2 regions of the Rahnella contaminans genome follow, and region 2 is predicted to be linked to the other one. Evidence: predicted binding sites of a transcription regulator. Region 2 holds the regulator's gene; the other holds the start of a gene.
The links. Region 2 encodes sigma-54, which starts transcription at its own class of promoters, with help from an activator protein. Its sites were predicted from a motif close to GTTGGCACANNTTTCGCTNT; they were not measured.
Positions count from the first base shown of each region.

Region 1: the regulator sigma-54 is predicted to act here: its motif matches at 2,534-2,553, upstream of glnA (glutamate--ammonia ligase).

Region 1 covers NZ_JAADJS010000008.1:9,637-17,289, reverse strand. The annotation lists gene yihX (glucose-1-phosphatase) at 1-274, opposite strand, end outside; gene typA (ribosome-dependent GTPase TypA) at 439-2,262, opposite strand; gene glnA (glutamate--ammonia ligase) at 2,734-4,143, shown strand; gene glnL (nitrogen regulation protein NR(II)) at 4,397-5,446, shown strand; gene glnG (nitrogen regulation protein NR(I)) at 5,454-6,866, shown strand; gene hemN (oxygen-independent coproporphyrinogen III oxidase) at 6,929-7,653, opposite strand, start outside.
Region 2 covers NZ_JAADJS010000005.1:148,289-155,941, forward strand. The annotation lists gene GW579_RS19890 (BglG family transcription antiterminator) at 1-1,066, shown strand, start outside; gene npr (PTS phosphocarrier protein NPr) at 1,092-1,364, opposite strand; gene rapZ (RNase adapter RapZ) at 1,361-2,215, opposite strand; gene ptsN (PTS IIA-like nitrogen regulatory protein PtsN) at 2,283-2,753, opposite strand; gene hpf (ribosome hibernation promoting factor) at 2,863-3,150, opposite strand; gene rpoN (RNA polymerase factor sigma-54) at 3,174-4,607, opposite strand; gene lptB (LPS export ABC transporter ATP-binding protein) at 4,707-5,432, opposite strand; gene lptA (lipopolysaccharide ABC transporter substrate-binding protein LptA) at 5,439-5,996, opposite strand; gene lptC (LPS export ABC transporter periplasmic protein LptC) at 5,974-6,543, opposite strand; gene kdsC (3-deoxy-manno-octulosonate-8-phosphatase KdsC) at 6,540-7,106, opposite strand; gene kdsD (arabinose-5-phosphate isomerase KdsD) at 7,123-7,653, opposite strand, start outside.

The DNA.
Region 1 (7,653 bases), on a different contig from region 2:
CCGTGATCACCTCAGGCCTCAACCCGACAAATATGGCTTGCCAGCCCGCGCTGAACTGCTCGAAACTGAGCGCAATGCCCATTTCATGACATAAGTCGGCGGCAAACTGTTCATCGCTGATTTCGCCACGCTCGTGCTTCTGGAATACCTCGCCCATCGAGAATCGCTCCATCAGCGTAGCCAATGGCGTACCGCTCAGATGGCTCCACACGCCAAGAACACGTTTGAAATCAATATCAATAATGACGTTTCCCATATCAAAAATGTACAGCATTGCACGCTCCTGATTTCAAAGATGACTTTTAACTTTAGCGGTAAAACGTACAGGTGAACAGTGACAGATGCGTGGGGTTTAGCGCAGGTTTGGAAAAAAAATACAAAAAAAACAGGGTACCCAAAGGCACCCTGTTTCTGTGTAACGGTATGCGTAAAAGAAGATTAACCTTCTTTTGGACCACGCATTGCACGTTTACGGTCGTTCTCGGTCAGGTGACGTTTACGGATACGCACAGACTGAGGAGTCACTTCGACCAGTTCGTCATCATCGATGAATTCCAGAGCTTGCTCCAGAGACATTTTGATAGCAGGAACCAGAGTCGTTGCTTCGTCAGTACCGGACGCACGCATGTTGGTCAGTTTCTTACCGGTCAGGCAGTTCACGGTCAGGTCGTTAGAACGTGAGTGAATACCGATGATCTGGCCTTCATACACTTCTGCGCCGTGGCCCAGGAACAATTTACCGCGGTCTTGCAGGCTGAACAGTGCGAACGCAACTGCTTTACCCTGACCGTTGGAAATCAGAACGCCATTCTGACGCTGACCGATTTCGCCCTGACGGACGTCATCGTAGTGGCTGAACGTGGAGTACAGCAGACCGGTACCTGAAGTCATGGTCATGAATTCAGTACGGAAGCCGATCAGGCCACGTGCTGGGATCAGGTAATCAAGACGGATACGACCTTTGCCGTCTGGGATCATGTCTTTGACATCGCCTTTACGCTCACCCATGGCCTGCATGACAGAACCCTGGTGTTGCTCTTCGATATCCAGTGTCACGTTCTCGAATGGCTCTTGCATGCGGCCATCGATTTTACGGTTGATTACTTTAGGACGGGAAACCGCCAGCTCGAAACCTTCACGACGCATGTTTTCGATCAGAACCGACAGGTGAAGTTCACCACGGCCTGAAACGCGGAATGCATCAGCATCTTCAGTTTCTTCAACACGCAATGCTACGTTGTGCACCAGTTCTTTGTTCAGACGGTCAAGGATCTGACGTGAAGTCACATACTTACCTTCTTTACCACAGAACGGAGAGGTGTTAACGCAGAAGTACATGGTAACGGTTGGTTCATCAACGCTCAGCGCTGGCAGAGCTTCAACATTTGCCGGGTCACAGATAGTGTCGGAAATGTTCAGCTCACCCAAACCGGTGATCGCGATGATATCGCCAGCTTCAGCAACGGTCGCTTCGATACGCTCAAGACCCATGTGGGTCAGAACTTTACCGACTTTACCGTTACGGGTTTTACCTTCGCTGTCGATCACAGTGATCTGCTGGTTAGGTTTAACAGTACCGCGTTTGATACGACCGATGCCGATGACGCCAACATAGTTGTTGTAGTCCAGCTGAGAGATTTGCATCTGGAAAGGTGCTTCCATCTCAACTTGTGGCGGAGATACGTGGTCAACAATCGCCTGGTACAGCGGGGTCATGTCTTCGGCCATATCGTTATGGTCGTTACCCGCGATACCCATCAGTGCAGATGCATAGATGATTGGGAAATCGAGTTGTTCGTCAGTTGCGTCCAGGTTTACGAACAGGTCAAAGACCTGATCAACAACCCAGTCAGGACGCGCGCCAGGGCGGTCAACTTTGTTGATTACCACGATCGGCTTCAGACCATTAGCGAATGCTTTTTTGGTCACGAAACGGGTTTGCGGCATTGGGCCATCCATTGCATCCACAACCAGCAGCACCGAGTCGACCATTGACATCACACGCTCTACCTCACCGCCGAAGTCGGCGTGTCCTGGGGTATCCACGATGTTGATGCGGTAGTCTTTCCAATTAATGGCGGTGTTTTTTGCGAGGATGGTAATCCCACGCTCTTTCTCCAAATCGTTGGAGTCCATTACGCGTTCGGTAGCTTCTACACGTTCTCCGAAAGTACCGGATTGTTGCAGCAGCTTGTCGACCAGGGTGGTTTTACCATGGTCAACGTGGGCAATAATGGCGATGTTACGCAAATTTTCGATCACAGCTTTGCCTCAGGCATTAGAAATAGCGCGCTATTGTACACGTATTAAGCGAGGTTCTAAACAAGATCACAAGGATCTTGTTGAAACAACTTGTGGATGGCTACTTTGTGATCCCTTTCACGGTGCAAAAGAACCCCTGAACCATTATGACGCACCTTTTTGGTGCCTTGCATCTCACGATTAGCACCATTGTAGTGCAGAAATTCCGTTATGGTGCATACTTATCGAGTGCAAAAGCCCTGTAAAATGGCGTTGTTTGCATTTTCTCAAAGTTGGCACACTTTTCGCTAATAGTTTTTAGAGTAAAAATTTTTTAGGGTAAAAAGTTTTTACTGGGTGAAAGAGTCTGACCAGACAAATAATAGTGCTGTTTAGGCCACACGCCAGTTCAAGTAAAGCTGTTATTTCCAACTAAAGACCAAAAATGGTTATTCGTTCCACGACGATAATGAGAAATTCGGGAGAACTAGTATGTCCGCTGAACACGTTTTGACGATGCTGAATGAGCATGAAGTGAAATTCGTAGATTTACGTTTCACAGATACCAAAGGCAAAGAACAGCACGTCACCATTCCTGCACACCAGGTTAGCGCTGACTTCTTCGAAGAAGGCAAAATGTTTGATGGCTCTTCAATCGGTGGCTGGAAAGGCATTAACGAATCTGACATGGTTTTGATGCCAGATGCGAGCACTGCTGTTCTTGACCCGTTCTACGAAGAAACCACGCTGATCATTCGTTGCGACATCCTTGAGCCAACTACGCTGCAAGGTTATGACCGCGACCCTCGTTCTACTGCAAAACGTGCAGAAGATTTCCTGCGCTCTTCTGGTATCGCGGACACCGTTCTGTTCGGGCCAGAGCCAGAGTTCTTCCTGTTTGATGATGTGCGCTTCGGCAGCAGCATCTCCGGTTCCCACGTTGCTATCGATGATATCGAAGGCGCATGGAACTCAAGCACCAAATACGAAGGTGGCAACAAAGGTCACCGTCCTGCTGTGAAAGGCGGTTACTTCCCGGTTCCTCCGGTCGACTCCTCCCAGGATCTGCGTTCAACCATGTGTCTGACCATGGAAGAAATGGGTCTGGTTGTTGAAGCTCACCACCACGAAGTAGCAACTGCTGGCCAGAACGAAGTGGCAACCCGCTTTAACACGCTGACCAAAAAAGCTGACGAAATCCAAATCTACAAATACGTGGTTCACAACGTGGCTCACGCATTTGGCAAAACTGCGACCTTCATGCCAAAACCAATGTTTGGCGATAACGGTTCCGGTATGCACTGCCACATGTCTCTGTCCAAGAACGGTAACAACCTGTTCGCTGGCGACAAATACGGCGGCCTGTCTGAAATGGCACTGTTCTACATCGGCGGTATCATCAAGCACGCTAAAGCAATCAATGCCTACGCTAACCCGACAACCAACTCCTACAAGCGTTTGGTTCCGGGCTACGAAGCACCCGTGATGCTGGCGTATTCTGCGCGTAACCGTTCTGCCTCTATCCGTATTCCACACGTATCCAGCCCTAAAGCCATGCGTATCGAAGCACGCTTCCCTGATCCAGCGGCTAACCCATACCTGGCGTTTGCTGCACTGATGATGGCCGGCCTGGACGGTATCATCAACAAGATCCACCCTGGCGACGCGATGGATAAAAATCTGTATGACCTGCCACCGGAAGAAGAAGCAGAAATTCCAAAAGTTGCAGGTTCACTGGAAGAAGCTCTGAACGCACTGAACGAAGACCGCGAGTTCCTGACCCGTGGCGGCGTGTTCACTGATGACGCTATCGATGCTTACATCGGTCTGCGTAAAGAAGAAATGGATCGTGTGCGTATGACTCCGCACCCTGTTGAGTTCGAACTGTACTACAGCGTTTAATTTCTGATTAAACCCTGAACTCAGCGCCAGCTGTTGATCTGGCGCTGAGCGTAATACACGACTGATGGCCTGGTTGTAACAAAGCCTTTAGCGTCAAAATTAAGTAAGACGATTTTATTTGTTGCCGTGGAAACTTTCAGCCCATCTCCGGATGGGCTTTTTTCTCCACACTCTTTCCTGCTTAACCCCTCTGGCCCGTGATTTCGCCGGGTAGCGAGATAAAATGCACCAATCAGGTGCGGGAGACTGCGGTATGGCAACTGGCAAGCTGCCCGATGCTGGGCAGATCCTGAATTCCTTAATCAACAGCGTTCTGTTATTGGACGACGAATTGGCTGTGCATTACGCCAATCCAGCCGCTCAGCAGTTACTGGCGCAAAGTTCCCGCAAACTCTTTGGTACTCCTTTGCCGGAACTGGTGGGATATTTTTCGCTCAATATCGACTTAATGCGTGAAAGTCTGACAGCCGGACAGGGCTTTACAGACAGCGAAGTGACTCTGGTTGTCGATGGCCGCGCGCACGTACTTTCACTGACTGCGCAGATGCTGCCGGAAGGTTTTATTCTGGTCGAACTGGCGCCGATGGATAATCAGCGACGCCTCAGTCAGGAACAATTGCAGCATGCTCAACAGGTTGCAGCACGGGATTTGATCCGCGGCCTGGCCCATGAAATCAAAAACCCGCTTGGCGGGCTGCGTGGTGCTGCCCAGTTATTATCCAGAGCACTGCCCGATCCGGCTCTGCTGGAATACACCAAAGTCATTATTGAGCAGGCCGACCGTCTGCGTAATCTGGTTGATCGCCTGCTGGGGCCACAACGCCCAAGCCAGCACGTCACACAAAGCATTCATCAGGTTGCCGAACGTGTTTGCCAGCTGGTGTCGATGGAAAAACCGGATAACGTTCAGCTGGTCAGAGACTATGACCCGAGCCTGCCAGAACTGGCGCACGATCCGGATCAGATAGAACAGATTTTGCTGAACATCACCCGCAACGCATTGCAGGCGCTCGGGGACGAAGGCGGCACAATTACTTTGCGCACACGCACGGCTTTCCAGATTACGTTACACGGCGTGCGTTATCGTCTGGTGGCCCGTATCGATATTGAAGATGACGGCCCTGGCGTACCGGCGCATTTGCAGGACACCCTTTTTTACCCCATGGTCAGTGGCCGCGAAGGGGGCACCGGTTTGGGCCTCTCCATCGCGCGCAGTTTGATTGATCAGCATTCGGGTAAAGTTGAATTTAACAGTTGGCCAGGACACACCGAATTCTCGGTTTTCCTGCCTATTCGCCAGTGAGGTTATTATGCAACGAGGGATAGTCTGGATCGTCGATGACGATAGCTCCATCCGCTGGGTACTTGAACGCGCGCTCACTGGAGCCGGTTTAACCTGCACCACGTTTGACAGCGGCAATGAAGTGCTTGATGCCATTGCGACTCAAACCCCTGACGTTTTGTTATCAGATATCCGTATGCCCGGCATGGACGGTTTAGCGCTGTTAAAACAGATTAAACAGCGCCATCCGATGCTTCCGGTCATCATAATGACAGCGCATTCCGATCTGGATGCCGCGGTCAGCGCCTATCAGCAAGGTGCGTTTGATTATCTGCCAAAACCGTTCGATATCGACGAAGCCGTTGCGCTTGTCGAGCGTGCGATCAGTCATTATCAGGAACAACAACAACCCGCGCGCAGCCAGCCCGCCAGTGGCCCGACAGCTGATATTATTGGTGAAGCGCCAGCCATGCAGGACGTGTTCCGTATCATCGGCCGGTTATCACGCTCTTCAATCAGCGTGCTGATAAACGGGGAATCCGGAACCGGTAAAGAGCTGGTCGCCCATGCTTTGCATCGTCACAGCCCGCGCGCCAAAGCACCGTTTATCGCTCTGAATATGGCAGCAATCCCGAAAGACCTGATTGAGTCCGAATTATTTGGCCACGAAAAAGGCGCATTTACCGGGGCGAATACCATCCGCCAGGGACGTTTTGAGCAGGCCGATAACGGCACGCTGTTCCTCGATGAAATCGGTGATATGCCGCTTGATGTTCAAACCCGCCTGCTGCGCGTGCTGGCTGACGGGCAGTTCTATCGGGTCGGCGGCTATGCGCCGGTAAAAGTGGATGTCAGGATTATCGCGGCTACCCACCAGAATCTGGAGTTACGGGTTCAGGAAGGCAAATTCCGTGAGGACTTATTCCACCGTCTGAACGTGATCCGCGTCCATCTGCCTCCGCTGCGTGAACGTCGTGAAGATATCCCGCGTCTGGCGCGTTATTTCCTGCAAGTTGCGGCGAAAGAACTGGGCGTTGAAGCAAAAAACCTGCATCCGGAAACAGAAACCGCGCTCACCCGTCTGCCGTGGCAAGGCAACGTGCGCCAGCTGGAAAATACCTGTCGCTGGTTAACTGTCATGGCCGCCGGTCAGGAAGTGCTGATTCAGGATTTACCGAGTGAATTGTTTGAAACGGCAGCGCCAGAGACGGGTGGGCAAAGCCTGCCGGACAGTTGGGCAACGTTGCTGGCACAATGGGCCGATCGCGCCCTGCGTTCCGGTCATCAAAACCTGTTGTCAGAAGCACAGCCGGAGATGGAACGTACGCTGCTGACTACGGCGCTGCGCCATACTCAGGGGCACAAACAGGAAGCGGCACGTTTACTGGGCTGGGGACGAAATACCCTGACCCGTAAACTGAAAGAACTGGGTATGGAATAAAAGGCAGATGCCTGAAAGCAAAACAGCCGCAAATGCGGCTGTTTTTGTTTATGCGGCGAGCGTCAGATAACCCGGGAAAATTGCTGCTGGCGAACCTGGCGGCGCAGGTAAATATCAAAACACATGCAGATATTGCGGATCAGCAGACGGCCGCGCGGCGTGACCTGAATATGCGTATCACTCATCTCAACCAGCCCGTCTTCGGTTAGCGGTTTGAGCAGCGCCAGATCGTCGGCAAAATAATCATTAAAGCGGATGCCATAACGTTGTTCGATATCCGCGAAATACAGCTCGAAATGGCAGATCAGCGATTTAATGACATCGCGGCGCAGGCAGTCATCATCGGTCATTTCCAGACCGCGCCATAAGGCATTCCCCTGATCTTCCACTCTGGTGTAATACGTTTTAAGGTCTTTCTCGTTCTGTGCATAGGTATCGCCCAGCATACTGATGGCTGACACCCCCATTCCCAGTAAATCGCTGTCGCCCTGCGTGGTATATCCCTGGAAATTGCGGTGCAGTTTGCCTTCGCGCTGGGCTATCGCCAGTTCGTCGTCAGGACGGGCAAAATGATCCATCCCGATAAAGCGGTAACCGGACGCCGTCAGTGAGGCGATGGTTTCCTGCAGAATCTTCAGTTTCTCTTCTGCGCCCGGCAAATCGGCGTCTTTGATTTTGCGCTGAGCGGCAAACAATTTTGGCATGTGGGCGTAATTGAACACGCTAAGACGATCCGGGTTCAGCTCTGCCACGCGTTGCAGCGTATAAGCAAAGCTTTCCGCCGTTT
Region 2 (7,653 bases):
TTTACCGACGGACATTAACGCCGACGACGATGAGTCGCTGGTCGATTACATTCTTTCGTACATCAATTCGCACTATAACTATGATTTGCAGGGTGATAAGCAGCTGCGAGCGGATCTGCTGACGCACATCAAAACCATGATTACGCGGGTGAAATACCAGATTAATATCCCCAATCCGCTGCTGAGCAATATCAAACAGCATTATCCGATGGCGTATGACGTCACGCTGGCGGCCGTTTCCAGCTGGGGTAAATACACGCCTTACACGCTGAGTGAGAATGAAATCGGCTTTCTGGTGCTGCATATTGGCGTCGGGCTGGAGCGGCATTACAACATTGGCTACCAGCGCCATCCGCAGGTGATGCTGGTGTGCGACACCGGCAATTCAACCATCCGTATGATCCAGGCGCAGATTAACCGTAAGTATCCTCAACTGGTGATGAAGCAGGTGGTTTCGCTGCGTGATTACGAGCAGCTGGAGCACATCGACGAAGATTTTATTATCTCCAACGCCCGTATCACCGAGAAGAATAAGCCGGTGGTGGTGCTGTCGCCGTTCCCGACCGAATACCAGATGGAGCAGCTCGGCAAGCTGGTACTCGTCGACCGCACGCGCCCGTATATGCTGGAAAAATTCTTCGACGAAAAGCACTTCATGATCGTCAATGAGCCGATGACACAGGCGGAGCTTTTTCGCCATGTTTGTTCACAGCTTGAAGAAGAAGGCTCTGTCGATCAGGCGTTTTACCCGTCGGTGGTGGAGCGCGAGGAGATTGTCTCGACCATGCTGGGCGAAGGCATTGCGCTGCCGCATTCGCTGGGATTGCTCGCAAAGAAAACCGTGGTGATCACTTTGCTTTCGCCGCAAGGCATTGCCTGGGGCGAAGGGGAAACGGCGCACGTGATTTTCCTGCTGGCGATCAGCAAGGCGGATTACGAGGAAGCAATGGCGATTTACGATTTGTTCGTGACGTTTGTGCGGGAACGCTCGATGAGCCGTTTGCTGAGCAGTGAGAATTTTGAAAGCTTCAAGGCGATTGCTATCGACTGTTTAAGCCGCATTTAATACGGCTTAAACAGTCCGTTAACCCTCAGTCTTCGTCAAAACCTGAATTAATCAGATTTACGACGGCGCTGAGAGCCTGTTCTTCATCGGGGCCGGTGGCTTCGATTTCGATTTTCTGGCCTTTCGGGGAGTCCAGCATCAGCAGTGCGATCACGCTGCTGGCTTCCGCCTCGATGCCTGTGCCGTTGCGCAGCATCACTTCTGACTCAAAACTCTGTACCAGTTCAAATAACTTCATCGCCGGACGGGCGTGCATCCCTAACCGGTTTTTGATTTCTACCGTTTGTTTAACCGTCATGATTTGCGTTTTTCCAGCGTGCGATGGCGGGACTGGACGTTCTTCCCGCGGGAACGGAAATAGTCAGCCAGCTGTTCTGCGATATACACCGAACGGTGCTTACCGCCGGTACAGCCAATGGCGACGGTCAGATAACTGCGGTTGTTGGTTTCCAGCGCGGGCAGCCATTGTTCAAGATAGCTGCGCGTCTGATAGATAAAATTATGTACTTCGGTATGACGGTCGAGGAACGCAGCGACCGGTTTGTCGAGGCCGGTCATCGGACGCAGCTTCGGATCCCAGTGCGGGTTAGGCAGGAAACGCACGTCGAAAACGTAATCCGCATCAATCGGAATACCGTGTTTGAAACCAAAGGATTCAAAGACCATGGTCAGCTCACGTTCGCGTTTGCCCAGCAGGCGCGTACGCAGCATTTCTGCCAGTTCGTGAACGGACATCTCGGAGGTGTCGATGATCAGATCCGCGGAAGAGCGCAAAGGCTCCAGCAAATCGGCTTCTTCATCGATTGCACTTTCAAGGGACAGGTTTTTGCTGGAGAGCGGGTGCAGACGACGGGTGTCGCTGTAACGGCGGATCAGGGTATTACGGTCAGCGTCGAGGAACAGCAGCTGTGGCGAGAAGCTTTCCGGCAGCTGTGACATCGCATGCTCATAAACTTCCGGTGTTTCTGGCATGTTGCGAACGTCAATGCTGACGGCCGCAGACGTATTGCGTTCAACAAGTGTCTGGGCGAGCTGCGGCAACAACACCACCGGCAGGTTATCCACACAGTAAAAACCCATGTCTTCCAATGCCCTTAGGGCAACCGACTTCCCGGAACCGGAACGGCCGCTGACAATCATCAGCACCATGGTGTCACTCCCCTGGCATTCAGTGTTCAGAATTCATTTTCCCGGCGCGCAACCGGGAATCAGTAATTTATTCGTTTTCAGTCATTATCTGGAACAGTTCTTCGTCACTTTGCGCTCCGCGCAGACGACGACACACCCCTTTATCCGCCAGCTTTTTGGCGACTAAAGACAAGGTATGTAAATGGGTTTTACATTGATCTGCCGGAACCAGCAAGGCAAAAAGCAAATCCACAGGCTGATTATCGATAGCGTCAAAAGCGATCGGCTGTTCAAGCTGAATGAACACCCCGACGGCACGTAAAGTGTCTTCTTCCAGCTTTCCGTGCGGAATAGCGATCCCGGCACCGATCCCGGTGCTGCCCATGCGTTCACGGGTCAAAATGGCGTCAAAAATCACCTGCGGTGATAAATTTAGCTGTTTGGCCGCCAGCTCACTGATGATTTCCAGTGCGCGTTTTTTGCTGGCGCAATGAACGCCGCTTTTGGTGCATTCGGCATTAAGCACCGATGTTAATTGCATTGCAGTATCGTTAATCATGTCATCTTCACTTTGGCGCTGTTTCACCCTTAAAGCTATATCGGCTCGTTTCCCGAAGGTCACAAGCCGATGCCCGAAGGTTTGTAGCACAGGGTTGGCTACATGAATGTCAGTGCTGTTTCAGTTTGTCTTTGTGCTTGTTCAGCTGACGGGCCAGTTTATCAACCAGGCCGTCAATTGCCGCGTACATATCCTGATGCTCCGAGGTGGCATGCAACTCGCCTCCGTTCACATGCAAAGTGGCTTCCGCTACTTTCTGCACCTTTTCAACGCTCAACACCACATACACCTGATTTATCCGGTCGAAATACTGCTCAAGCTTGGCCAGTTTCGACGTGATGAATTCTCTCAGGGGATCCGTGATCTCAATGTGATGTCCGGTAATGTTGAGCTGCATAATGTCTTCCTTCTCTGTTGAGGTCAAACTAACTGTTTACGTTGGTTTGAGGGCGGGATGGACAAAGACTCTCGGTATTTGGCGACGGTTCGTCGTGCCACCATAATTCCCTGATCGGAAAGGAGGGTGGCTAACTTACTGTCACTGAGCGGTTTTACAGGATTCTCCGCTGCGATTAATTTCTTCACCAGCGCCCGGATCGCGGTTGACGATGCCTCGCCGCCGCTGTCTGTACTGACATGGCTGGAAAAGAAATACTTCAGTTCGAAAATTCCACGCGGGCTGTGCAGAAACTTCTGCGTCGTCACGCGTGAAATCGTCGATTCGTGCATTTCTACGGCGCTGGCGATATCGGCCAGCACCATAGGCTTCATAAATTCTTCACCCAGTTCAAAGAACGCCTGCTGCTGCTCAACGATACAGCGCGTGACTTTCAAAAGCGTGTCATTACGGCTTTCCAGGCTTTTGATTAACCACTTGGCTTCCTGCAGGTTACTGCGGATAAATTGCCCGTCGCTATCGCTGCGCGCGGAATTGCCCATCGCGGCGTACTGCTGGTTAATCTTAAGACGCGGAATGCTGTCGGAATTCAGTTCTACCGTCCAGACACCTGACACTTTTCGCACCAGCACATCGGGGATCACGTACTCGGATTCACCGGTGTTGATCGATTGTCCCGGACGCGGATCAAGAGACTGAATCAGAAGCATCGCTCCTTTCAGTGTATCTTCTTTTAGCCGGGTTGAACGCATAAGTGCGCGGAAATCATGGTTCGCCAGCAAATCCAGATGTTCGCTGATAATCAGGCGCGCTTCGGCGATGAAAGGCGTATCTGTGGCGTACTGTGAAAGCTGGATCAGCAGGCAATCACGCAGGTCACGCGCCGCCACACCAACCGGATCAAAACGCTGCACACGTTTTAAAACGGCTTCCACTTCGTCCATGCTGACGTTGTCGTCACCGATACTTTCGAGGATGTCGTCAAGGGAAACGGTCAGATAACCGGTATCGTCTACCGCGTCGACAATGGACGTGGCAATCGCGGCATCGGTGTCGGAAAACGGCGTCAGTTCCACCTGCCACATCAGGTAATCCTGAAGCGTCTGCGTGGTTTCACCCTGATAAATTGGCAGCTCGTCGTCACTGTAATCGTTGCCGGTGCCGGAAGGCGTGCCCGCGGTATAAATCTCGTCCCAGGTGGCGTCCAGCGGCAACTCTTCGGGCATGTCTTTCTGCTCGAGCGCTTCGCGGGTATCTAACGCTTCGTTGTCGGTGGCTTCTACCGAATCGATTTCATCATGAAGGTCGGTTTGTTCCAGCAGAGGGTTGCTCTCCAGCGCGAGTTGGATCTCCTGTTGGAGCTCAAGCGTGGACAGTTGCAACAGGCGGATGGCCTGTTGTAACTGAGGAGTCATTGCCAGTTGTTGGCTGAGTCTGAGTTGCAAACCTTGCTTCATATCTTGGTTTTATTTCCGTTGATTACAAACTGAGTAACTTCTGTCAGAGACCTCCCGTCAGACTTTACGTCGAAACGGGCACGGTTCCGGCGGCACAGATCACAGACGGAATTCTTCACCAAGATAAACGCGTTTAACCTGTTCATCAGCAAGAATGTCGGCTGGCGTGCCGTGGGCGATCAATTTCCCCTGACTGACGATATAGGCACGCTCACAAACGTCGAGAGTTTCGCGAACGTTGTGGTCAGTGATCAGTACGCCGAGGCCGCTGTCACGCAAATGCTCAATGATTTTTTTGATGTCGATGACGGAAATCGGGTCAACGCCGGCGAAAGGTTCATCCAGCAGGATAAACTTGGGATTCGCTGCCAGTGCGCGGGCAATCTCAACACGGCGACGTTCACCACCGGACAAGGACTGACCGAGGTTATCGCGCAAATGAGAAATATGGAACTCTTCCATCAGTTCATTAGCGCGATCGTTACGCTGTTCTTTGTTCAGATCATCGCGGATCTGCAGTACGGCCATCAGGTTATCAAACACGCTGAGACGACGGAAGATGGAGGCTTCCTGCGGAAGATAGCCAATGCCGCGACGGGCGCGGGTATGCAATGGCAAAAGGCTGATGTCCTCATCGTCAACGATGATACGGCCCGCATCACGTTGCACAATCCCGACGACCATGTAGAAGGTGGTGGTTTTTCCCGCACCGTTTGGCCCCAGCAATCCGACGATTTCGCCGGAGTTCACCATCAGGCTGACATCTTCTACAACCTTGCGGCCTTTGTAGGCTTTTGCCAGATTCTCTGCGATTAATTTTGCCATAAAATATCAGTTACTCTTTTTGGTCGGCTGGCCGCCCGCGGCAGGCGTTTTTTGTTGCAGCTGCGAAGGAACCAGAACGGTCGTCACGCGGTTGCCTTTATCACTGAAGGCTTCCATTTGCTGTTTCTGCACCAGATAGGTAATACGGTCGCCTTTCACGTTGCTGTCGAGCTGTTCGAGGTATGCGTTACCGGTCAGGGTCACGAGATCGTTTTCCACTTCATAGCGGACTTTCTGCGCATGGCCTTTTACCGGCTTGCCGTTGTCCTGCATCTGGTAAAACGTCACCGGATTGCCGTAACCTTCCACCACTTCTTTGCCGGATACGCCCTGAGGACGGATCACGACAACTTTATCGGCTTTCACCTGAATAGTGCCCTGATTGACTACGACGTTACCGGTGAAGGTGGCCGTGTTGGTGTTCACATCCAGCGCCTGATTGGCGGAATCAATGGTGATCGGTTTCGTTGTGTCATCTTTTAAGGCGAAGGCCGGAATGCTCACGGCTAACAACGAGCTGACGATCAGGAGATCACGGATTTTATTTTTTGCTTTGAATTTCATAAGAGGTCGTTACCTTTTCGATCAGCTGTGCTGTCTTATCACGCAGATTACCGCGCATTTTCATGCCGTTAGATGTAAAACCTGTGCCATAAAGCGTTACTTCATCGTCTGAGGCAACGTCCTGTGTCGTCAGGTTAACCCGGGCATTATCCGTTTTGATTCTTTGAAGCTGTGATGTCTCAGGCGTCAGGCTATCAGCCTGCACATGCCCGTAAAGATAAAGCATCTTATCCTGAGTCAACTTGGCTTTATCAGAACGCAGCACCCAGGTTGGTGTTTTATTCTTGTCAAACATGGTCGCGACCGGGTTGGTAAACCATGTCACCTGATCGGCGGCGTAGTATTTTACCTGGTCCGAAACCAGTTTATAGGTCAGGCTACCCGTTGGGTCATAGACCATCGTGACCGTGTGGGATGTCTGGTAAGTGGGATCCTGATCGTTAACGGCCTGCGGTGCGTCATCGCTGCTATCAGACAATGACCAGCCCACCAGAACCAGAACGATGGCCGTCAGAACAAGGATAATCCAAAGTTTTGTTTTACTCATATCGACAGCCCTTTGGCGTCCTCCAGCTTACCCTGCGCCAGCAGAATCAAATCACACAATTCGCGTACGGCGCCACGCCCGCCAGCGATGCGGGTAACGTAATCGGCCTTCGGCAACAGGATCGGATGTGCATCCTGAACCGCCACGGAAAGACCGACTTCGGCCATGACCGGCCAGTCAATCAGATCATCCCCGATATAAGCCACTTCTTCGGCCCGCAGGGACAGTGTATCTAACAGTTCGCGGAAGGCCAAAAGCTTATCCGATTGCCCCTGATACAAGTGGCGGATACCGAGGGTTTTAGCGCGATCTTCCAGTAATTTTGCATTGCGGCCTGTAATAATCGCGACCTCAATGTCAGATGTCAGCAGGCAACGGATACCGTAACCGTCGCGAACGTTAAAACTTTTTAGCTCTTCGCCCTGATTTCCCATGTAGATCAGGCCGTCGGACATGACGCCGTCCACATCGCAAATCAGCAGGCGAACGGCTTTGGCGCGTTCCAGCACGTGGGCGCTGACCGGACCGTAGCAGGTCTCCACCAGGGCTGCGCTATTACTCATTCGGGCTATTCCTCAATTAGACTACGCCAGCGCGCAGCATATCGTGCATATGTAACACACCTAACAACTGGTCACCATCAGCAACCATTACGCAGGTAATGTGTTTTTCCTGCATCAGATTCAGTGCGTCAACCGCCAGAAGCGAAGGGCGAACACGGATCCCGCCGGTCGTCATCACCTCGGCAATCGCCGCATTATTAATGTTCACGCCCATATCAAAGATGCGGCGTAAATCACCATCGGTAAAGATCCCTTCGATTTTCATCAAATCGTTGCAGATGACCGTCATGCCCAGATTTTTGCGAGTGATTTCCAGAAGGGCATCGCGCAAAGACGCATCACGGCTGACGTGCGGGATTTCATCGCCGGTGTGCATGATATCGCTGACGCGCAACAAGAGCTTGCGACCCAGTGCTCCGCCGGGGTGAGACAGGGCGAAATCTTCAGGGGTGAATCCGCGGGCTTCAAGCAGGGCCACTGCCAGCGCATCGCCCATAACCAATACCGCCGTGGTGCTGCTGGTCGGTGCCAGACCCAGCGGGCACGC